DNA from 3 places in the Pseudomonas sp. Pf153 genome. Region 3 is predicted to be linked to each of the others. Evidence: predicted binding sites of a transcription regulator. Region 3 holds the regulator's gene; each other region holds the start of a gene.
What was found. The regulator sigma-54, encoded in region 3, starts transcription at its own class of promoters, with help from an activator protein. The targets are predictions, from matches to a motif close to ANTGGCATNNANNTTGCTNT.
Positions count from the first base shown of each region.

Region 1 (8,015 bases), on a different contig from region 3:
CGATCGGCGCAGTGCGCAGACCTTCCCATAGCCCGCTGGCCAGGGCGTAGGCGCTTTCGCCGTCAGTGTCGGGACACAGCACCACGAACTCTTCACCGCCCAATCGACAGAACACATCGGTACGCCGCAACCGCTGGGTAATCCGCTGGCAGACGGCCTGCAACACCCGGTCGCCCACCGCATGACCGTGCTGGTCGTTGATGCGCTTGAAATGATCGATGTCCAGCATGATGACCGAAAGATTGCCGGGGCCGCGTTCGACTCGCGTCATCTCCGAGGTCAGGCGTTCCTGGAAATAACGCCGGTTGCGGATGCCGGTCAGCGCATCGGTCACTGACAAGGCCCGCAGCTCTTCTTCCACGCGCTTGAGATCGGAAATGTCCGAGATGTAGCCATGCCACAGCACGCCACCGCCCGGAAGCTGTTCGGGCGTCGCCTCGCCACGTACCCAGCGCAACCCCCGTTGCGGCAGTTGTACCCGATACTCTTCACGCCATGGGCTCAAGGTATCGGCCGAAGTGCGGATCGAAGCGCGAACCCGGGCACCGTCCAGCGGATGGATGCGCGAGAAAATTGCCTCCGCGTTCTGGACCAGCACATCGGGTGCCAGCTCGTAAATATCGCGGATGCCGTCGCTGGCATAAATCACGCTGAACCGGCCATTGAAATCCATTTTGAACTGATAGATACCGCCGGGAACGTGGGCGCTGAGTTTTTTCAGCAACATGTCCCTGGCGGCCAGTGCTTCATGGACACGCTTGCGCTCGGTGATATCGATGCAGATCGCCAGGTGCCCGACCCACAGCCCCTGATCGTCGAGCATCGGCGTGGCCAGCATGTTGACTGTCAGGTGACTGCCATCACGACGCACCAGGGTCCATTCCCGGGCTTGCTGCCCTCCACGCTCGCTGCCCTCCAACAGCATCGCGTGGCACGTGGGGATCGGCTTGCCAAAGCGTGCGGCGAGCTGAGCGGCCCGAGCCTGGAGTTCCCGGGGAACGTGCAGGCTCTCCAGAGTCATGCTCTGCAAGACTTCCTGGCTTGGGTAGCCCAGCATGTGTTCGGCGCCGGCGTTGAAGGTGGTGATGACGCCCCGCAAGTCCGTGGCGATGATCGCCACCTGGGTCGCGGCATCCAGTACACCGCGCAATTGATTATGGGTCCCGCGCAGTTCCTGCTCCCGGGCACGCAGTTCCCGGGTGCGTTGTTCCACCAGTGTCAGCGCCCGCTGCCGCTGGCTGACCAGCACATAGAGCAAGGCGCTGAGCAGGAAACTGAGCAAGCCACCCAACACCACCAGGCTCGACACCGAGGAATGATTGGCCGCCAGGAATATCCGACTGGGTCGCAGTTCTATCCGGTAATCATGACTCCCGAGGCGCAGCAGGCGGATCGCTGACAAATCGCTTTCACCTGGCGGTTCGGCGGACTCGAACAAGATTTCTTCCCGATCGTCGGTAGACAGGTCCAGGACACGCAAGGACAGGTTTTCATGGCCGGACGCCGGCAACCCATCGCCCACCAGACGGCGCATGTTGATGGCGGCCACCACGTAACCGAACGGTTCCGGGGACGTTGCTCTTTTTACCGGTGCAACCAGCAAGACCCCACGGGCGAAGGCCGGATCGGTGCCCATCAAATCCAGGGGTTGCGAGACCACCAGGGCATCGCGCTGACGCGCTCCTTCAAGTGCAGCCCGGCGCAAGGGTTGGGACAGCAGATCGAAGCCCACTGGCGAGGCGGAGGACGGCTGGCTCTGGACGTACAGAACGGGGACATACTCGTCCCGCTCGGCAGTTGGTCGCAGGCCACCGTGACCGTCCGCCTCACGGATGGAGAACCCATCCATCCCCTCGGCGCGAGCCTGCTGCTCGAATGCCTGGCGCTCGTCCCGAAGCACGCGTGGTGCCCAACCGAACGCCTGGGTACGGTGCAACAACGCTTCGGCGTAGCCATGGAACTCCTCGCTGGAAACCCCCGAGGAATTGGCAAAGAAACGCCGCAGGCTGTCCAGGCGCTGCTCCTGGTCCTGGAACCGCTCCTCGATGCGACTGAAACGCTCCTCGGCTTGCAGCTCGAAACGTTGGCGCAGTTGCTGGTTGAACAGATTGGTCATTGCCCAGGTCAGCAAACCGGTCATGCAGGTGCCGGCCAGGAAGACCAGTGAAGCCACCAGCCAGGCCGAGACATCTTCGCTGATAAAACCCAGGATCCTGGGACGTACCGGATGCAATGCCATAACGACAACTCGAAAAGGGGCAGGCATGGGATACAGCCCTGACCACAGCTTTAGTTATAGCTATTAGCCATCACTTTGACCAGCCCTGAAAACGGCTGGAAGCCTTGAAATACAAGGCTTCGTGGATCCAATCGGGACATTTCAACGTGACATGATTTTCCAGGCGCGATGGATTTTGCCATTGCGGGCAAAGTCCGGATCGATGGTGCTGGCGGTGATTTCCTCCACCGCGTAGCGCTCGCACACATTGTCCTCGAGCTGGAACTTGCGGAAATTGTTGGAGAAATACAACACGCCACCCGGTGCCAGACGGGCCATTGCAAGGTCCAGCAACTGGACGTGGTCGCGCTGTACGTCGAACACACCTTCCATGCGCTTGGAGTTTGAAAAGGTCGGTGGGTCGATGAAGATCAGGTCGTATTCGTCGCGACAGTCCTGTAGCCAGGTCATCACATCGCCCTGCTCCAGGCGGTTCTTATCGGAAAAACCATTGAGCGACAGATTGCGCCGTGCCCAGTCCAGATAGGTTTTCGACAGATCGACGCTGGTGGTGCTACGGGCGCCCCCCTTGGCGGCGTGGACGCTGGCGGTCGCGGTGTAGCAGAACAGGTTGAGGAAGCGTTTGCCGGCTGCCTCTTTCTGGATACGCAGGCGCATCGGACGGTGGTCGAGAAACAGTCCGGTGTCCAGGTAGTCGGTGAGGTTGACCAGCAGCTTCACGCCCCCTTCGTTGACCTCGGTGAACTTGCCCTGGGCGCTCTGACGTTCGTATTGCTTGGTGCCGCTCTGGCGCTCACGACGCTTGATCACTACGCGACTCTTGTCGACGTTCAGCGCCTGCGGGATGGCCGCCAGCGCGTCGAACAGCCGGGCCGAGGCCTTTTCCGGGTCGATGGACTTCGGCGCGGCGTATTCCTGAACATGCACCCAATCGTGGTACAGGTCGATGGCCATGGAGTATTCGGGCATGTCGGCATCGTAGACCCGGTAGCAATCGACGCCCTCACGTTTGGCCCATTTACCCAACTGCTTGAGATTCTTTTGCAGACGATTGGCGAACATCTGCCCGCCTTCGCTCAGGCGCGCCTGCTCGACCACGGGCGCCGGGGCCGGCGCCGGTTTGATCGGATTGCCGTTCTTGTTGTACTGGCGCTCTTGCGGCACTTCCGGTACCCGATCCTGTAGATCGCGCTCGGCCTGACGCTGTTCCGGGGTGCGGCGCTCGCCGGTCACGAACTGATCCGGCAGCACCTTGATCAATAACAGCTTGCACGGCAAGGCGCCGTTCCAGAACGAATACTGCTTGTGACTACGAATGCCCATGCGCTTGCCCAGGTCCGGCGCGCCGGTGAACACCGCGGCCTCCCAGTTCAGGCAGGCCTGGCGCAGGCGTTCACCGAGGTTCTGGTAGAGATACAGCAGGCTGGCTTCATCGCCCAGACGCTCGCCGTAGGGCGGGTTACAGATGACCAGGCCTTTCTGGTTCTGGTCCGGACGGGGCTCGAAGGTGGCGACTTCACCTTGATAGATCTTGATCCACTCGCTCAGGCCCGCACGTTCGACGTTGTTGCGGCCCGGCTGGATCAACCGTGGGTCGGCTTCGTAGCCGCGAATCCACAACGGTGGTTTGGCCAACCCGGCAGCAGCGCGGGCGGTGGCTTCTTCATGGAGTTTTTTCCACAACGCTGGCACATGGCCTAGCCAGGCGGTGAAGCCCCATTGTTGGCGACGCAGGTTCGGCGCCATGTCGGTGGCAATCATGCCCGCTTCCACCAGGAACGTGCCCACACCGCACATCGGGTCGGCCAAAGCCCCACCTTCGGCGGCAATGCGCGGCCAGCCGGCACGGATCAGGATGGCCGCGGCGAGGTTTTCCTTCAGCGGCGCCGCGCCTTGCTGCAAGCGATAGCCACGCTGGTGCAGGCTATGGCCGGAAAGGTCCAGGGAGAGAATCGCTTCGCCGCGATCCAGGCGCAGGTGAATGCGCAGATCCGGGTTGAGCTTGTCGATGGACGGTCGCTCTCCAGAGGGCGTACGCAGCTTGTCGACGATGGCATCCTTGACCTTCAGTGCGCCGAAGTGGGTGTTATCGATGCCCGAACCGTGCCCGCTGAACTCCACCGCCAGGGTGCCATCGGCCAACATGTGATCCTGCCAGTCGACGTCCAATACGCCGTGGTACAGGTCGTCGGCGTTTTTCATCGAAAAGCGCTTGAGGACCAGCAGTACACGGTTGGCCAGCCGAGACCACAGACACAGGCGATACGCCGTCTCCATGTCGGCCATGCCGCGAACGGCGGAGGTGTGCTCGCGTGCCTCTTCAAGGCCAAGCCCGGTGGCTTCCTCGAGCAGCAGGCCTTCGAGGCCCTTGGGGCAGGTGAGGAAGAGTTCAAAACGGTCGGACATGGGAGTTTCCAGAGCCTTTGGCCAAGTGGACCGGGCAACGCATTGCCGGTCGGGTTCAATCAGGTACTTTTCTCAAGAGCACCCGGTGGCATGAAAGTATGCCGTTCCACCCTCGCCGCTCAGGTTAAAAGAGCTTAGATGCAGGGGCAGGTTAAAAATTCTGTAAAACAAATTGTGAAAACTCATCCCTTTCGTCGAATAGTACCCGAGTGCAACGGGAGGACATTCTCATTCGAACCAGCGCAGCCCTCTTCAACGCAGGGCCGATCATACAGGGGTCTTGCTCAAAAGCGGTCAGTGAACAGCTTGTTACTTATCGCTCTGGCATCTTTATTGTTACGTGCTTATGACAAAAAGATCATTCCATCCATGTGACGCTTTGGTTAGAACTCAACACAGGTTGACGTCGCAACGGCGCCAACACCTTGGCTCGTCACGCCGGCAACGAGCCACCAACGGCAGAATGATTCTGCCCCGGCCTCGATAGAGGTCGACGCGAAGCAACAGTCAACAAGTGAGGGCAACACCCTATGAGAAGACTTAAGCGTGATCCGTTGGAAAGAGCATTTTTACGCGGTTACCAATATGGCGTTGGTGGTAAATCCCGTGAGCTTTGCCCCTTTACTCTACCGTCAGTACGTCAAGCCTGGATCAATGGCTGGCGAGAAGGACGCGGCGACAACTGGGACGGTATGACCGGCACTGCGGGTATCCATAGACTCAACGAACTTCACGCCGTCGGCTGACACAGGGCTTAATACTCCAGAACTCGACAATTTGATCCGACCATCGACTTAACCACGCGCGTCCCATCCGGACGGCGGGCTACGGCCCAGGGGCTCCTTCGAGGAGCCCTTTTTAATGGGCGGCTTTCACACATTCAAACACACCCTTGTGGCGAGGGATTCTTGCCCGGCTCTAGCCCAACGCCGCGATGGCGTCCACGGACTCACGAATCAACGCAGGTCCCTTGTAGATGAAGCCCGAATAAATCTGGACCAGGCTCGCCCCGGCGGTGATTTTCTCGGCCGCATGGCGCCCTTCGGTAATCCCGCCAGCGGCGATGATCGGCAAGCGCCCGGCCAGCTCGGCGGCCAGCACCTTCACGGTGTGGGTGCTCTTGTCACGCACTGGCGCGCCGGATAACCCGCCCGCTTCATCACCGTGATCCATCCCTTCGACGCCTTCGCGACCCAGCGTCGTGTTGGTGGCGATCACCGCGTCCATGCCCGTCTCGATCAGGGCCTGGGCCACTTGCACGGTTTCTTCGTCGGTCATGTCCGGAGCGATCTTGATCGCCAGCGGGACATGCTTGCCATGAATCAGTGCCAGCTCCGCGCGACGCCGGGCCAGGTCCGCCAGCAACTGCTTGAGGGAATCCCCGAATTGCAGGCTGCGCAGCCCCGGGGTATTCGGCGAGCTGACATTGACGGTCACGTAGCTGGCGTGGGCATAGACCTTGTCCAGGCAGATCAGGTAATCGTCGACGGCGCGCTCCACCGCAGTGTCGAAATTCTTGCCGATGTTGATGCCCAGCACGCCCTTGTACTTGGCGGCGGCAACACGGGCCAGCAAATGGTCGACGCCCAGGTTGTTGAAGCCCATGCGGTTGATGATCGCCTCGGCTTGCGGCAAGCGAAAAAGGCGCGGCTTGGGATTACCCGGTTGCTGCCGTGGCGTGACGGTGCCGATTTCCACGAAACCGAAACCCAGCTGCGCGAAGCCGTCGATGGCTGCACCGTTCTTGTCCAGCCCCGCGGCCAGGCCCACCGGGTTGGGAAACTGCAATCCCATCACACTCACCGGGAGTTTCGCCGGTGCCTTGCACAGCAGCCCATTGAGGCCCAGGCGCCCGCCCGCGCCAATCAGGTCCAGGGACAAATCGTGGGAGGTTTCCGGGGAAAGTTTGAACAGCAGTTCGCGGGCCAGGGTGTACATGGGCGATTTTGACTCGGGCGACAAAATGAGGCGGGGATTATAGCCGCGCAGCGGCGGTTCAGCGAGGCGCCTGCATAAAACAGTGCCGATGGCATATGCCTTGCACCGTTTGTGCTCATCGACGCTCATGCCAACGACGGAATGAGTGCCACACTGATTTAAAGGACAACGGCGTCGTCCTCCGGCCTTGCTCTGGCAGTTGTCGGGTACGGCGCTTTTTATGTGCAAGGTGATGCCCGATGAATGAAATTCCAGCCAACCCCCTGGCCTGGGTCAATGGCAGCGACGCTCCGGAAAAGAGCGCGATCGATCTTGGCTTCATGGCCTTGAGTGATTGCGCCCCGGTGGTGGTGGCCGCCACTCAGGGCTTCGCCCAACCCTACGGCCTGACCTTGAACCTCAAGCGCCAGGCATCCTGGGCCAACCTGCGGGACAAGCTGGTCAGCGGCGAAATCGATGCGGCCCACAGCCTGTACGGCTTGATCTATGCGGTGCACCTGGGCATCGGCGGTGTCGCGCCGACTGACATGGCCGTGCTGATGGGCCTGAACCAGAACGGCCAGAGCATCAACCTCTCTCATGGGCTGCAAGCGCTGGGCGTGACCAGTCCTGAGGCACTGGAACGCCATGTGCACCAAACTCGCACGAAACTGACCTTCGCCCAGACCTTCCCAACCGGCACCCATGCGATGTGGCTCTACTACTGGCTCGCCGCCCAGGGTATTCATCCGTTGTCGGATGTGGACAGCGTGGTGGTACCGCCACCGCAAATGATCGCCCACTTGCAGGCCGGCCGTATCGATGGCCTCTGCGTCGGCGAACCCTGGTGCGCCAGTGCGGTAAAACAGAACCTGGGCTTCACCCTGGCGACCACGCAGACCATCTGGCCCGATCACCCGGAAAAAGTCCTGGGCTGCACCCGCGCTTTTGTCGAACAATACCCCAATACCGCACGTGCCCTGGTGATGGCGGTCCTTGAGGCCAGTCGCTTCATCGAACAGAGCAGCGAGAATCGCCGCAGCACCGCACAACTCTTGAGTGCGCCCGAATACCTCGACGCACCGCTGGACTGCATCGAGCCCCGCCTGCTTGGCATCTATGCCGACGGCTTGGGCAATAGCTGGCAGGATCCCCACGCCATGCGTTTCCACGGTGACGGCGAAGTGAACGTCCCTTACCTGTCCGACGGCATGTGGTTCATGACCCAGTTCCGCCGTTGGGGCCTGTTACGTGAAGACCCGGATTACCTGGCCGTGGCGCAAGAGGTCCAACAGCTGGCGCTGTATCGCCAGGCCAGTGCAGCACTGGGCATCGCATCTCCCCGTCAGGACATGCGCAGCAGCCAATTGATCGACGGTATTACTTGGGACGGTTCGGATCCGGCCGGGTATGCCCGCTGCTTCAAACTGCACGCCTTGAGCGATGCGGCTCC
Region 1 covers NZ_LHVL01000023.1:2,671-10,685, forward strand. The annotation lists gene AD666_RS15185 (GGDEF domain-containing protein) at 1-2,239, opposite strand, end outside; gene rlmKL (bifunctional 23S rRNA (guanine(2069)-N(7))-methyltransferase RlmK/23S rRNA (guanine(2445)-N(2))-methyltransferase RlmL) at 2,381-4,645, opposite strand; gene rmf (ribosome modulation factor) at 5,176-5,391, shown strand; gene AD666_RS15195 (quinone-dependent dihydroorotate dehydrogenase) at 5,564-6,583, opposite strand; gene AD666_RS15200 (CmpA/NrtA family ABC transporter substrate-binding protein) at 6,823-8,015, shown strand, end outside.
Region 1: a site for sigma-54 is predicted at 6,671-6,690, ahead of AD666_RS15200 (CmpA/NrtA family ABC transporter substrate-binding protein). Genes of this name have one in related genera too.

Region 2 (8,015 bases), on a different contig from region 3:
GTTCCGCTGAGGCATTCTGCTGCCGGCAGAAGGGTCTCATCGCGAGCAGGCTCACTCCCACGGGATGACGGTTGATTTTCAGTCAAACCCTGTGCGAGCCCTGCTCGCGATAGCGGCAGGCCAGCCAGCCTCGCGCCAACCGGGCCGCTTTTATCGAGTCGCTTACCCCCCTTCATTTTCGCGGTGGTTGCGGTTTTTCTACTTGCTGAAACGTTTCTGCAAGACTATAAAATCCGCACAACTCCAAAAAGAAGGCTTACTCCCCATGACTCCGCTCAAACTTTTTGTTGCCCTCGGCGCCTTGGGCGTCGCGTCCCACGCCATGGCCTGGGACTACGTCCTGCTCGACACCGACAAAGCCGCACAACCCTGGCAAATCACCAGCCAGCAGCTTGGCGTCAAAACCGACAAACCCTTTTCCGTGACGATGCGCACCCTGCACGGCGGGCGGCAGGAGGGCGTCAGTATCGTGGACATCGACAACGGCACCCTGAAGCTTTCGGTAGTCCCGACCCGTGGCATGAACGTATTGCAGGCCTCGGTGGGCAGCGTGCGCATGGGCTGGGATTCGCCGGTCAAGGAAGTGGTCAATCCGGCCTTTATCGAGCTCAACGGTCGCGGTGGGCTGGGTTGGCTCGAAGGTTTCAACGAACTGGTGACCCGTTGCGGCTACGAATGGGTCGGCCACCCGGGCATGGACAATGGTGAGCTGCTGACCCTGCATGGTCGCGCCGCCAACATCCCGGCCAATAAGGTCACCCTGCATATCGATGAAAAACCGCCCTACGCCATCACGCTCCGCGGCGAGCTGAAGGAGCAGGCATTCAAGAAGGTCGACTTCTCGGTGCAGACCGAACTGGTCACCGAGCCTGGCAGTGTGACCTTCGCACTCAACGATACGTTGACCAACAATGGCGATTATCCGAAGGAATACCAGGCGCTGTACCACAGCAATTTCAGCACGCCGTTCCTGGAGCAGGGCGCGCGTTTCGCTGCCCCGGTCAAGCAGGTGTCGCCCTTCAACGACAAGGCCAAGGGCGACCTGGGCGATTGGCAAACCTACCGGGGGCCAACGCGTGATTACGACGAAACCGTCTACAACGTCGTGCCATACGCCGATGCCAAGGGCGACACACTCACTGTATTGCACAACAAGGCCGGCAACCTTGGCGTGTCGGTGGGCTTCAACACCGCGACGCTTCCGGTCTTCTCCCTGTGGAAAAACACCGACACCCAGGGCCAGGGATATGTGACCGGGTTGGAGCCGGGCACCAGTTTTTCCTATAACCGCCGGTACCAGCGGCCTTTGGGCCTGGTCCCCACTATCGGGCCGAAAGAGCACAAGCGGTTCACGATCAATTACAGCCTGTTGGCGGACAAGAGCGCCGTGGACAAAGCACTCAAACGCATCGATACCATCCAGAACGATCAGAAAACCGAAGTGCGCGACACGCCGCTGGTGGATCTGACCAAGCCATGACCCGGGTCATGGTGTAGCGGGCCGATATTGCAGCGCTTCGGCCAGGTGCTCGCGCCGGATGCTTGCCGCTTGCTCCAGGTCCGCCAATGTTCGGGCGACCTTGAGCAGGCGATGGGCTGCACGCAGCGATAAGGTCAGCCGTTCGCAGGCCGTTTCCAGCCAGGTTTCGTCAGGAGTGGATAAATGGCAGTACCGGCGCAAACCTGGCAGGTCCAGAAAAGCGTTGGCGCAACCCTGGCGTTTTTGCTGGCGCTCGCGGGCTTCGGCCACCTGTCCGGCGACGGTGGCCGTATCCTCGCCCGGTGTGCTCCGTGGATTGAGTGCGGTGGCTTCGCGGGAGACGGTCAAGTGCAAGTCGATACGGTCCAGCAAGGGGCCGGACAACTTGTTGCGATAGCGTTGCACCATGTCCGGCGTGCAGGAGCAGCGGCCAGTGGGCTCGCCCAGGTATCCACAGGGGCACGGATTCATTGCCGCCACCAGTTGGAAACGTGCCGGAAAGCGCACCCGGTCACGGGCGCGCGACACCACGATGAAACCTGATTCCAACGGTTCCCTCAGCACTTCCAGGACCTTGCGGTCAAATTCGGGCAGTTCATCCAGAAACAGCACGCCATGGTGAGCGAGGGTGATTTCCCCTGGCTGCGGTTTGGATCCGCCGCCCACCAGCGCTGGACCGGAGGCCGAGTGGTGCGGCTGGCGAAACGGCCGTTGCGGCCAGTGGCTCAACGGCACGCAACTGGCGACCGATTGAATCGCCGCGACCTCCAGGGCCTCGCTCTCGGCCAATGGCGGCAACAGCCCTGGCAGGCGGCTCGCCAGCAAGGTCTTGCCGGTTCCCGGAGGCCCGCTGAACAGCAGGTTATGAGCGCCGGCGGCAGCGATCAGCAAGGCGCGCTTGGCTCCGGCCTGGCCTTGTACTTCGTTCAGGTCTGGATAAGGCTTGCTGGCCGAGAGCAACCCATTGGAAACGAAAGGTTCGATGGGCGTATGGCTGTTGAGGTGCGCGACGGCTTCGAGCAGATGATCCACGGCGATGACCTTCAGGCCCGACGCCAGGCAGGCTTCCTCGGCGTTTGCCCGTGGGACTACCAGCGTACGCCCGGCCCTGCGTGCCGCCAGCGCCGCGGGCAAGACACCGCGCACCGGCCGCACCGCGCCGGATAATGCCAGCTCACCAAGGCATTCCACGTCGTCGAGGGTCAGGGTCGGCACTTGCACACTGGCTGCCAGGATCCCCAGGGCAATCGCCAGGTCGAACCGCCCGCCATCCTTCGGTAGATCGGCGGGCGCCAGGTTCAAGGTGATGCGCCGCGCCGGGAAGTTCAGCCCTGAGTTGATGATCGCGCTGCGCACCCGGTCCTTGCTTTCCTTCACAGCCGCTTCCGGCAAACCGACCATCGTCAGCGATGGCAAACCATTGGCCAGATGAACCTCAACGGTAACGGCAGGGGCCTCCACCCCTACCTGGGCGCGGCTGTGGACGATGGCGAGCGACATGGAACGTTCCTTGAGTGAAGAAAGGGCCGCGTCCTGCGGCTGTTCAAAGCGTAGTCGTGAGGGGAGACCCCGGAGCGGTAATTGAATGGCCGATTTTTCGCAGGATGTTTCGAATACGGCGTGGGCGATCAGGCCCCTCTGCTAGACTGAAAAAGTCCGGTATTGGCGGTATACAAACGGCACAGGGAGGAAGCGGCCATGGACAATCTGCTGGCGCTGTTGACCGACAACCGCTTCATGCCTCATGGCCACTGCTACATGTGGCGTCCGGACCTGCTCTGGACCAATGTCATCGCCGATGGCTTGATCACTTTTTCCTACATCAGCATTCCCTTCACCCTTCTTTACTTCATCCACAAGCGCAAGGACGTTCCGTTCGACTGGATGCTGGCGGCTTTCGGCGTCTTTATCCTGGCCTGCGGGACCAGCCATGTGATGGAAATCCTGACCATCTGGCAACCCTACTACTGGCTGTCGGCGCTGGTTAAGGTCATCACCGCCATTGCCTCGGTGATCACCGCTATTTTGCTGGTCCGGCTGATACCCGCGGCGCTGAAGATCCCCAGTCCCCAGCAGTTAGCCAGGGTCAACGACGAGTTGCGCGAAGCCCAGGCTGAACTGGTCACCACCGCCCGCCGAGCGGGAATGGCGGAAATAGCCACCAACGTCTTGCATAACGTGGGCAACGTGCTCAATAGCGTTAACGTGTCAGCCCAGGTCTTGTACGACAAATTGCACACGTCCAAAGGGCAGGGGGTCGCCAAGGTCGTCCAGTTGATGAAGGAACATTCCGACGATCTGGGCGATTTCTTCAACAGCGATCCAAAGGGTCGGGCTCTGCCGGAGTACCTGGGCAAACTCGCCGAGTCGCTGGCAATCGAGCAGCAGAGCATGATCAATGAGTTGGCGCAGTTGACCAAAAGCATCGACCACGTCAAGGAAATCGTCGCCACTCAGCAGGCGTATGCCGGCAACTCAAGTGTGTTGGAGCCGGGGTCGTTGCGAGAGTTGATCGAGGATGTGGTGCGAATCTGCCATGTCTCTCTGGCGCGTCATCATGTGACGGTGGTCAAAGAGCTCGACGATATCCCGCTGATGCCGCTGGATAAACACAAGGTTCTGCAGATATTGATCAACCTGATCAATAACGCCAAGCAGGCCCTCGACCCGGTCGTGGACCGGCCATCCCGGATCATCCTGCGTCTCAAGGCCATTGAAGACAAGCGAGTGCGGGTCGAGGTCGAGGACAACGGCGAGGGCATTTCCATGGGCAATCTCACCCGGGTGTTCGAGCATGGTTTCACGACACGGGTCGACGGCCATGGCTTCGGCTTGCACAGCTGCATCCTGGCGGCCCATGAAATGGGCGGTGAACTGATGGTACAAAGCGACGGGCCGGGACTCGGAGCGCTTTTTGCGCTGGAGCTGCCGATGGTGTCCGCTTCGGACAAACCGCATTGAAACATCCCAGGCGCATCCCGAGCCTGCTTATTCCTGCGTTGGAGCCAATCGCGCTTCCAGCTCCGCCACCTTCGCCTCCAGGCTCTCCAACCGGGCCCGGGTCCGCGCCAAAACCACCATCTGGCTGTCGAATTCTTCCCGGCTAACCAGGTCCAGCTTGCTGAATCCGCTTTGCAGCAGCGCTTTGAACTGGCTTTCGATTTCACTCTTGGGCAGGGGGGTATCGCCGCTGAGTAGACGGGAGGCGTGGCCGCTCAGGGCGTCGAGGAGGTCTTTTGGCGCAAGCATGTCTGGTGTCCTGAAAACAATGGCAGGCAGTGTATCACGCAGTGTCTATAGTCAATTCACGAGTGCGGATGCACGCTTTTCGCGCACGGGGCCGGGCGCTGTCGCACTGTTGTTGTGCGTATCGCTGCGGTTCGTGGTGCAGCGCAGGTCGGCGAATCGGGTAAGGGATTGAAATCAGTGGGTTTGGGCACAGATGGCAAGGTTTCTGCTTAGTGGCTGATGACCCATGCACTGATGCAGTCGTTGTGACGAATGCAGTGCAGCAGACGAAGCGGGGAGCTTCGTCAGGAACGGTTGACTGGCGCCGGTCGGGCAACTTGGGCCGACGATGCGTTACAAAGCCAGGCACTGCGCTTAGACTTGAGTCGGGTTTGTTTTCCTGGGGCAAGTCCACCAATTCGGGAGAGAGTTTCATGAAGCTAGTCACTGCCATCATCAAGCCGTTCAAGTTGGACGACGTGCGCGAGTCGCTGTCCGAAATCGGCGTGCAGGGCATTACCGTTACCGAGGTCAAGGGCTTCGGCCGGCAGAAAGGCCATACCGAGCTGTATCGCGGCGCGGAATACGTGGTCGATTTCCTGCCCAAGGTGAAGATCGACGTCGCCATCGACGACAAGGATCTGGACCGGGTCATCGAGGCCATCACCAAGGCTGCCAACACCGGCAAGATCGGTGATGGAAAGATCTTTGTGGTCAATCTGGAACAGGCTATCCGCATCCGTACCGGCGAAACCGATACCGACGCCATCTAAGCCGCCAAACCCAACGCCCCAGGAGAAAACAATATGACTCTGCGTAAATTCGCAGGGCTAGGAGCCCTGTTGTCCTTCGTAATGCCTGGCCTGGCCATGGCGGAAGAAGCGGCAGCCCCTGTACTGAATTCCGGCGACACCGCCTGGATGCTGACTGCCACGATTCTTGTCCTGTTCATGACCATCCCTGGCCTGGCGCTGTTTTACGGCGGCATGGTCCGGTCGAAAAACCTTCTTTCCGTGATGATGCAGTGCTTTGCCATTACCGGTCTGATCAGCATCCTGTGGGTCATCTATGGCTACAGCATCGCGTTCGATACCACCGGCATGGAGCAGGGCGTCGTCAATTTCAACTCCTTCATCGGCGGCCTGGGCAAAGCGTTCCTGGCGGGCGTCACCCCGGCCAGCATCACCGGCCCGGCGGCGCTGTTCCCTGAAGCGGTCTTCATCACTTTCCAGATGACGTTCGCCATCATCACGCCGGCCCTGATCGTCGGCGCCTTCGCCGAGCGGATGAAGTTCTCCGCCATGCTGATCTTCATGGGGGTGTGGTTCACGCTGGTCTACGCGCCGATTGCGCATATGGTCTGGTCCGGTAACGGCGGCCTGATGTGGGACTGGGGCGTGCTGGACTTCGCCGGCGGCACCGTAGTGCACATCAACGCCGGTATCGCGGGACTGGTGGCGTGCCTGGTGCTGGGCAAGCGCAAAGGCTTCCCGAGCACGCCGATGGCGCCGCATAACCTGGGTTACACCCTGATGGGCGCTGCCATGCTGTGGGTTGGCTGGTTCGGCTTCAACGCCGGTTCCGCCGTCGCCGCCAACGGCACGGCCGGCATGGCGATGCTGGTGACTCAGATCGCCACCGCTGCGGCGGCGCTGGGCTGGATGTTTGCCGAGTGGATCACCCACGGCAAGCCAAGCGCACTGGGCATCGCCTCGGGCGTGGTGGCGGGTCTGGTTGCGATCACACCGGCTGCCGGCACCGTGGGCCCGATGGGCGCCCTGGTCATCGGCCTGGCGGCGGGCGTGGTGTGCTTCTTCTGCGCGACCACCCTCAAGCGCAAGCTCGGCTACGACGACTCCCTGGATGCCTTCGGCGTGCATGGTATCGGCGGTATCCTCGGCGCGATCCTGACCGGTGTGTTCGCCGCACCGGCCCTGGGTGGCTTCGGCACCGTGACCGATATCGGTGCGCAGGTCTGGATTCAATTCAAAGGTGTGGGTTTCACCGTGATCTATACGGCGATCGTCACCTTCATCATCCTCAAGGTTCTGGACGCCGTCATGGGCCTGCGGGTCTCCGAGGAAGAAGAAGCCGTTGGCCTGGACCTGGCCGAACACAACGAGCGTGGCTACAACCTGTAAGCGCACGCAAAAAAAATTATGCCCGGTTCGCCGGGCATTTTTTTGTCCGCAGTTTGTCATTGCTCAGAAGAAGGCCCGGTTTTTTCCGACGTCTTTTGTCATGTAAGCGACACGGTTTTTCTACCGCCAAAGGCTTACATCGAAGGAGGAATATTAGGCTCTTTGTTTTTTTCCAGAGCGCGCTAGAATGCGCGCCGAACGTGCGGAGATCTGTATGTGGCAACAGACGCTGATAACCCTGCGGGCCAGGCCCAGGGGCTTTCATCTGGTGACGGACGAGTTGCTCGCCGGTCTGCCTGAACTCCGGGCGTGTCGCGTCGGTCTGTTGCATCTGTGGCTGCAGCATACCTCGGCCTCGTTGACCATCAACGAGAACGCCGATCCGGCGGTTCGTCGAGACTTCGAACGATTTTTCAATCGGCTGATCCCACAAGGAACCGCCGGTTATGAGCACAACGACGAAGGCCTGGACGACCTCCCGGCGCACTTCAAGGCCAGCGTGCTGGGTTGTCAGGTCAGCCTGCCGGTAACGGACGGGCGACTGGCACTGGGTACCTGGCAAGGTGTTTATCTGGGCGAGCACCGTGATCATGGCGGTGCTCGTAAAGTCCTCGCCACCTTGTACGGTGAAGGGGCATGACCGCTGATTGCCGGCGGATGTTGAATTTTTTCTGGCAGCCTTCGACAGTTGGCGAAGCTGGGCTATAACTAATCTGCTTTTCGCAAGTCATGAGGTAGAACATGAGCGACGATGATCTGGAAAACGACGACCTCGAAGTCGGTGACGAAGACGAGGCCGAAGACGGTCTGGAAGCGGCGGCTGAAGATGTTGCCGATGAGGATGTTGCCGATGTCCCGGTGCCTGCCAAGGGCAAGGCCAAAGCGGCAGTGTCGATCGACGAGCTGCCGAGCGTAGAGGCCAAGAACAAGGAGCGTGATGCGCTCGCCAAGGCCATGGAAGAGTTCCTGGCCAGGGGCGGAAAGGTGCAGGAAGTGGAGGCCAACGTGGTCGCCGATCCGCCCAAGAAGCCTGACAACAAGTACGGCAGCCGCCCTATCTGAGCTTCTGCTTTTTGCTTGCATGAAAAAGCCCGCCGTCGCTGCGGGCTTTTTCATGGGCGCATGACAGTGCACCGTCCATGTGGGAGCGGGCTTGCGCGCGAAGG
Region 2 covers NZ_LHVL01000009.1:174,677-182,691, reverse strand. The annotation lists gene AD666_RS26995 (methyl-accepting chemotaxis protein) at 1-10, shown strand, start outside; gene AD666_RS05860 (aldose 1-epimerase family protein) at 266-1,480, shown strand; gene AD666_RS05855 (YifB family Mg chelatase-like AAA ATPase) at 1,487-2,980, opposite strand; gene AD666_RS05850 (sensor histidine kinase) at 3,179-4,441, shown strand; gene AD666_RS05845 (accessory factor UbiK family protein) at 4,469-4,729, opposite strand; gene glnK (P-II family nitrogen regulator) at 5,143-5,481, shown strand; gene AD666_RS05835 (ammonium transporter) at 5,515-6,849, shown strand; gene AD666_RS05830 (secondary thiamine-phosphate synthase enzyme YjbQ) at 7,064-7,489, shown strand; gene sutA (transcriptional regulator SutA) at 7,591-7,911, shown strand.
Region 2: a site for sigma-54 is predicted at 4,922-4,941, ahead of glnK (P-II family nitrogen regulator). Genes of this name have one in related genera too.

Region 3 (8,015 bases):
TGACGACCTGCCGGACCTGCCGGTGATCCGCCGTGTCGGCCTGGGAATGGCGGTGGCCAACGCCGCCGGTTTCGTGCGCGAGCACGCCCACGGCGTCACCACGGCACGAGGCGGCGAAGGCGCGGCCCGTGAATTCTGCGAACTGATCCTGCGCGCCCAGGGCCGCCTCGAAGCGGCCAACGCCGCGTACCTGTGAGCCATTTATGCTGAGCAAGAAGATTCGCACCATCGTGGTGTTCGGCTGTATCGCAGCGATTTTCGCGGCGGTAGGCTACTGGAACATCAGTCCGGAACGCTTTCTCGACCGGCCTGCGGCCCAGGTCGAAGAGAAGATAGACTGGTACGCGACCAACACGCACACCCTGCAGTACCTGCCCGACGGCAAGGTGCAGTACGAAATGACGGCCGACAAGGTCGATCATGTGAAGGCCACCGACATCACGTTGGTGACCACGCCGGACCTGAACATGTTTCGTGGCACCGATTTCCCGTGGCATGTGCAAAGCAAGCACGCCGAAGTCAATTCCGGTGGCACCGAAGTGGAGCTCATCGACTCGGTACGCGTGGCCCGCACCGACGAGAAAAACCGTACGACCATCATCACCACAAGTCGCATGACCGTGTTCCCGCAGCAGGAATATGCGCAGACCGAGCAACCCGTTAGAATCGACGGCGCCGGCGGTGTATCGACCGGCACGGGAATGAAAGCGTATCTGAAGGAAAGCAGGATACACCTGCTATCGAACGTAAGAGGACAGTATGAAGCTCGCTAAAACCCTCCCTATTTTGCTCAGTCTGGGCGCAGCACTGGGAAGCGCGAGCGCCTGGTCCCTCCCCAACGACCGCGACCAGCCTATCCGCATCCAGGCCGACGACGCTCAGCTTGACGACAAGAACGGCGTGGCGACCTATAAAGGTGACGTGATCATCACCCAGGGCTCGATGAAGGTGACCGGCAATACCGTGACCATCACCCGCACCCAGTCCGGCGATATAGACGTGGTGACCTCCGTGGGCAACCTGGCCTATTTCGAGCAACTGCAGACAGCCGGCGACACCAAGCCCGTCCAGGGCTACGGCGTGACCATCCAGTATCACGCCTCCCAGGACCGCGTTGTGCTGATCGACCGCGCCAAGGTCATCGACAAGGACAACAACGTCACCCAGGGCGAAAAAATCGTCTACGACACCAACAAGAAACTCGCCAGCGCCGGTCGCGCCACCGGCAGCAAGGTGACCGAGCAGCGCCCACGGATCGACATGGTCATCCAGCCGAAAAAGAAAACCGAGCAGAAGGCCCAGTAATGGCAACTCTGAAAGCTCAGCACCTGGCCAAGAGCTACAAGGGCCGCCAGGTTGTGCGTGATGTCAGCCTGTCCATCGACAGCGGGCAAATCGTCGGCCTGCTCGGCCCCAACGGCGCGGGCAAAACCACCTGTTTCTATATGATCGTCGGCCTGGTACAGGCCGATCAGGGCCGCGTACTGATCGACGACCTGGACGTCAGCCACCAGCCCATGCATGGCCGGGCGAAAGCCGGCATCGGCTACCTGCCTCAGGAAGCATCGATCTTCCGCAAGCTGTCGGTGGCCGACAACATCATGGCGATCCTCGAAACCCGCAAGGATCTCGACAAAGCCGGCCGCCGCCAGGAGCTGGAAAGCCTGTTGCAGGAATTCCACATCAGTCATATCCGTGACAACCTGGGCATGAGCCTCTCCGGCGGCGAACGACGCCGGGTGGAAATCGCGCGAGCCCTGGCCACCGCGCCGAAATTCATTCTGCTCGACGAACCGTTCGCCGGCGTGGACCCGATCTCGGTAGGCGACATCAAGCAGATCATTCACCACCTCAAGGCCAAGGGGATCGGCGTGCTGATCACCGACCACAACGTGCGTGAGACCCTGGACATCTGCGAAACCGCCTACATTGTCAATGACGGACAACTGATCGCCGAGGGCGACGCGGCGACCATCCTGGCCAATGAACTGGTCAAGGAAGTCTATCTGGGTCATGAGTTCCGCTTGTAGGCATAACGTGTTTGGTAAATTGGCCCGGCACCGCTGATTTTATTGCTAGGCAAACACTTCAGTTTCAGGCATATAATTTGCTTAAGGTTTGGCGCTCCGGCGCCATGTAGTGGATGGCGCATGTGCGCCGGCGAATAAGGTGTTAAGCCCCTGCCATGAAACCATCGCTAGTCTTGAGAATGGGCCAGCAGCTGACGATGACGCCGCAGCTGCAACAGGCTATCCGCTTGCTCCAATTGTCGACCCTGGACCTGCAACAGGAAATCCAGGAGGCCCTGGAATCCAACCCGATGCTCGAGCGCCAGGAAGAAGGCGACGACTTCGATAACACCGATCCGCTGGCCGACAACGTCGAGCAGAAAACCAGTACCGAGATCCAGGAACCGTCCTATCAGGAACAATCCGCCCCGACAGTGGACAATCTGGAGGATGGCGAATGGAACGAACGCATTCCCAACGACCTGCCCGTGGATACCGCTTGGGAAGACGTCTACCAGACCAGTGCCAGCAGCCTGCCCAGCAGCGATGACGACGAGTGGGACTTCACCACCCGCACCTCCGCCGGCGAGAGCCTGCAAAGCCACCTGTTGTGGCAGTTGAACCTGGCACCAATGTCGGACACCGATCGCCTGATTGCGGTGACCCTGATCGACTGCATCAACAACCAGGGCTACCTGGACGAGACCCTCGAAGAAATCCTGGAAGCCTTCGATCCCGAGCTGGACATCGAGCTGGACGAGATCGAAGCCGTCCTGCACCGCATCCAGCAGTTCGAACCGGCCGGCATCGGCGCCCGCAGCCTCGGCGAGTGCCTGCTGCTGCAACTGCGCCAATTGCCCGCCAAGACGCCTTGGCTGGCCGAAGCCAAGCGGCTGGTTACCGACTACATCGATCTGTTGGGCGGTCGCGACTACAGCCAGCTTATGCGGCGCATGAAACTCAAGGAAGATGAACTGCGCCAGGTGATCGAACTGGTCCAGAGCCTCAACCCGCGGCCGGGCTCGCAGATCGAGGCCACCGAACCCGAATACGTGGTCCCCGACGTGATCGTGCGCAAACACAACGATCGCTGGCTCGTGGAGTTGAACCAGGAAGCGGTCCCCAAGTTGCGGGTCAACGCCCAGTATGCAGGGTTTGTAAAGCGCGCCGACACCAGCGCCGATAACACCTTCATGCGCAACCAGCTGCAAGAAGCGCGCTGGTTCATCAAGAGCCTGCAAAGCCGTAACGAAACCCTGATGAAAGTCGCCACCCAGATCGTCGAGCATCAGCGCGGTTTCCTGGAGTATGGCGACGAAGCCATGAAGCCATTGGTCCTGCATGACATCGCCGAGGCGGTGGGCATGCACGAATCGACGATTTCCCGCGTCACCACTCAGAAATTCATGCATACCCCGCGGGGAATCTATGAATTGAAATACTTTTTCTCCAGCCACGTCAGTACCTCCGAAGGCGGCGAATGCTCGTCCACGGCCATCCGCGCGATCATCAAGAAACTGGTGGCGGCGGAAAATCAGAAAAAGCCGTTGAGTGACAGCAAGATCGCTGGTTTACTGGAGGCACAAGGCATTCAGGTGGCCCGCCGTACCGTCGCCAAATACCGCGAATCCCTCGGGATCGCGCCTTCGAGCGAACGCAAGCGGTTGATGTAACAGGCCACGCCACAGCGTTCCAGTGGCAGGTATTTCTGCCTGCCGCTTTATGCACTGGCAACGAAGGAGAAGCTGTATGCAAGTCAACATCAGTGGACACCAACTGGAAGTGACCGAACCTCTTCGTCAATACATCGGCGAAAAACTCGACCGACTGGAGAGGCATTTCGACAAGATCACCAACGTTCAAGTCATCATGACCGTCGAAAAGCTGCTGCAGAAAATCGAAGCCACGTTGCATATCCCCGGTGGAGAAGTGGTCGCCAACGCCTCGCATGAAGACATGTATGCCGCGATTGACCTGCTGACCGACAAACTGGATCGCCAACTCAAAAAGCATAAGGAAAAGACCCAGAGCCTCCTCCAGGGCGCGACCGGTCGTTAATCTCCCCAATCCATGATTCGACTAGAAACCATCCTGACCCCCGGCCGTTCCAAGGTGAACGCGCCGGGAGGCAGTAAAAAGAAAGCTCTCGAACAGATTGCAAACCTGATCCATCACGAAGTCGAGGATCTGGAAATGCAGGACGTCTTCGAGGCCCTCGTTGCCCGAGAAAAGCTCGGTTCGACCGGTTTTGGCAACGGCATCGCCATTCCCCATTGCCGCCTCAAGGGTTGTACCGCACCGATCAGTGCGCTGTTGCACCTTGAAGCCCCTATAGATTTCGACGCCATCGACGGCGCACCGGTCGACCTGCTGTTCGTATTGCTGGTCCCCGAAGCGGCCACCGATGCACACCTTGAACTGCTACGTCAGATCGCCAGCATGCTGGACCGCAAGGAAGTTCGCGACAGACTGCGCAGCGCATCGAGTAACGAAGCCTTGTATCAGGTTGTCCTGGACGAACAGAACGGTCATTAACATGCGCCTGATCATCGTCAGTGGCCGCTCCGGCTCCGGGAAGAGTACAGCCCTCAATGTACTCGAAGACAACGGCTATTATTGTATCGACAACCTGCCGGCAGGCCTGCTGCCGGAGCTGGCCGAGCGCGCCCTGATCCATACCGAACTGGCGCAACCGCTGGTGGCGGTTTCCATCGATGCACGCAATCTGCCCAGCCACCTGTCGCGGTTTCCCGAACTGCTCGCAGAAGTACGCAGCAAGCACATCCAATGCGATGTGCTGTACCTGGACGCCGATGAAGAAACATTGCTCAAGCGCTTTTCCGAAACCCGTCGCCGCCACCCGCTGAGCAATGCCAGCCGTTCCCTGGCCGAAGCCATCCACGACGAAAGCCAGTTGCTGGGGCCGATCGCCGACCTGGCGGACTTGAAGCTCAATACCACGCACCTGAACCTTTATCAGCTGCATGACACCATCAAATTACGTCTGCTGAACCAGCCCGAGCCAGGCACGGCGTTCTTGCTGGAGTCATTCGGGTTCAAGCGTGGCATGCCAGTGGATGCCGACCTGGTGTTCGATGTGCGCTGCCTGCCCAACCCGTATTGGAAGCCGGAACTGCGCGACCAGTCCGGGCTTGACCAGCCAGTGATCGACTACCTGGAGGCCCAGGCGGATGTAGAGGAGATGTTCCAGGACATTTCCGCCTACCTGCTCAAATGGCTGCCCCGCTTCGCCGCGAGCAATCGCGCCTATGTCACCATCGCCATCGGCTGTACCGGTGGTCATCATCGTTCCGTCTACCTGACTGAGCGCCTGGGTCGCCTCCTGCAGCCCTCCCTGAAGAATGTCCAGGTTCGCCACCGCGACCTCAGCTAAAGGATTCACATCGCGATGCCAGCTCAGGAAATTGAAATCATTAACAAACTGGGTTTGCATGCCCGTGCGTCAGCCAAGTTCGTGGGTGTAGCGGGTAGATTTCCTGGTACAGAGATCAGAGTCGGACGAACGAAAGATGCCACGATCGACGGCAAGAGCATCATGGCAATGATGATGCTCGCCGCTGGCAAGGGCACCAAGATCTACCTGGAAACCAAGGGCGAAGAGGAGCGGGAAGCGATGGATGCGCTGGTGGCCTTGATCAACAATTACTTCGACGAAGGCGAATAACCCCCTGTCACGCCAACGCCGTATCCAGCACCATCATCAGGCAAAAACCCACCAACAATCCCAGGCTCGCCAGTTTCTCGTGACCATTGCGGCGGGATTCGGGAATGACCTCGTGGGTCACCACCAGCAGCATCGCCCCAGCCGCCAACGCCAGGCCCAGGGGCAAGAACATCTCGGCCAGGCTCACCACCCAGGCGCACAGCAGCGCAAACACGGGCTCGACCAGCCCTGACGCCGCACCAATCAAGAACGCCTTGACCCGCGACATGCCCGCCGTAGCCAGCACCAGCGCGATCACCAGCCCTTCGGGGACATCCTGCAAGGCGATACCCATCGCCAGGCTGTCAGCATCGGGCATGCCGCCCCCTGCCGACACGCCCACCGCCATGCCCTCTGGAATGTTGTGACCGATGATGGCGAACACGAACAACCAGATCCGCCGCGCAATGATCGGACGTCCTGGCGCCGCCACCAGCCTCTCGGGGCTGGCCGAAACCTTGCGGTCCACCAGGTACAACCCGAACGCCCCCGACAGAATGCCAAAGCAGGTAAGGCCGCTGGCGGCCCAAGGCGTGAATCCCAATTGCTGCGCCGCGGCAATGCCCGGCACGATCAGCGAAAACGCCGTGGCAGCGAGCATCACCCCGGCACCGAAGCCCAGTAGCGAATCGCCCACGGCCTGGGGCATGCGCCGGATGACCAGCACCGGCACGGCCCCCAGCGCGGTGCCCAAGGCACAGAGCCCGCCGCCTTGAAGGGCCCGCAGCAGCCTGGACTCCAGGTCCAGCCACGCCAAGCCCTGGGCCGCCAACAACATCATCCCGGTCAACACCAGCAATGACCCCAAGGCATAGCGGAACATCCGTCCGCTTCCAATCGCCAGTGTTTGAGTGTCCATAGTCAGCCTTGGAAGGTGTTCATGAAGGACTCGACGCCAGCGCCGCCTGATAGCGTCGGGCGACTTCAGGCCAATTGATCACGTTGTAGAAAGCGTTGATGTATTCGGGCCGACGGTTCTGGTACAGCAGGTAATACGCGTGCTCCCACACGTCCAGGCCCAGGATCGGCGTATTGCCGTTCATCAGCGGGCTGTCCTGGTTGGCGCTACTCTCCACCACCAAGGTCTTACGCGGGGTCACGCTCAGCCAGGCCCAGCCGCTGCCGAATCGGCTCAGCGCAGCCTTGGTGAATGCTTCCTTGAATCGCTCCAGCCCCCCCAGTTGTGTCTCGATCGCTGCGCCAAGCGCACCGTCCGGTTGGCCGCCGCCCTCAGGGGACATCACTTCCCAGAACAAGGAATGATTGGCATGGCCGCCGCCCTGATTGATCACCGCCGCCCGTAGGTTCTGTGGCAACTGCTCCACGCTGGCCACCAGTTTTTCGATGGGCCATTGGGCGTACTCGCTGCCCTCCACCGCGGCGTTGAGGTTATTGATATAGGTCTGGTGGTGTTTCGTGTAGTGGATCTCCATGGTTTTCGCATCGATGTGCGGTTCCAGGGCGTCGTAGGCGTAGGGCAGCGCAGGCAAGGTAAAAGCCATTTTCAATGAACTCCATAATGAAGAGGGGCATTGCGGTGCAAGGGTGACGTGTCTTTGCTGTGGAGCAACCGTTGGGTGCGGGGGTACTCGCCATGCTCACTGATGAAACCCAGCAGTTCGACATAAGTCCTGTGGCTCTGGCGCATCGCGGCCGCACGCAGGGCCGCCGGCATGCACTCGTCTTGCAGGGTCTGCAGCAACCGTTGATGGATGGCGCACAAGTATTCGGCGCTCTCCTCTGGCTGGTTCAGGCGCAGGTGCAAGTCCGCCAGATTGTGGTGGGAGACGACGCAGGCGGCCACGGCCTCATCGGCGTCAGGCCAGCGTTCATAAAGCACCTGGGCCAGGGCCAGGGCTTGCAGGTAGGCTTCGCGGGCATCCACCAGTTCGCCCAGCATGAAATGACGATTGGCTCGTTCGATTGTGCGTTTCCAGTGCTCCATGATGAGTCCTCCACACAGGGATCGGAATTACACACCACCCGCCGTGAGCTTCTCGGGGTCCAGCAAGACCTCCAGTTCGCTACGCGACAGGTCAGTGTGTTCCAGGGCGACATCGATGACCGGGCGGCCTTGTTGATAAGCCGTCTTGGCGATTTGCGCGGCTTTCTGGTAACCGATGATCGGGTTCAATGCTGTAACCAGGATCGGGTTGCGCGACAGCGCCTCCTTGAGCCTGGCCTCGTTGACCTTGAAAGTGGCAATGGCCTTATCCGCCAGCAACCGGCTGACATTGGCCATCAAGGCGATGCTGCTCAGCAGGTTCTGGGCGATGATCGGC
Region 3 covers NZ_LHVL01000018.1:185,222-193,236, reverse strand. The annotation lists gene AD666_RS12945 (HAD family hydrolase) at 1-196, shown strand, start outside; gene lptC (LPS export ABC transporter periplasmic protein LptC) at 204-773, shown strand; gene lptA (lipopolysaccharide transport periplasmic protein LptA) at 760-1,305, shown strand; gene lptB (LPS export ABC transporter ATP-binding protein) at 1,305-2,030, shown strand; gene AD666_RS12925 (RNA polymerase factor sigma-54) at 2,186-3,682, shown strand; gene hpf (ribosome hibernation-promoting factor, HPF/YfiA family) at 3,759-4,067, shown strand; gene ptsN (PTS IIA-like nitrogen regulatory protein PtsN) at 4,080-4,544, shown strand; gene rapZ (RNase adapter RapZ) at 4,546-5,403, shown strand; gene AD666_RS12905 (HPr family phosphocarrier protein) at 5,419-5,694, shown strand; gene AD666_RS12900 (ZIP family metal transporter) at 5,702-6,592, opposite strand; gene AD666_RS12895 (superoxide dismutase) at 6,612-7,235, opposite strand; gene AD666_RS12890 (hypothetical protein) at 7,238-7,678, opposite strand; gene AD666_RS12885 (aspartate ammonia-lyase) at 7,706-8,015, opposite strand, start outside.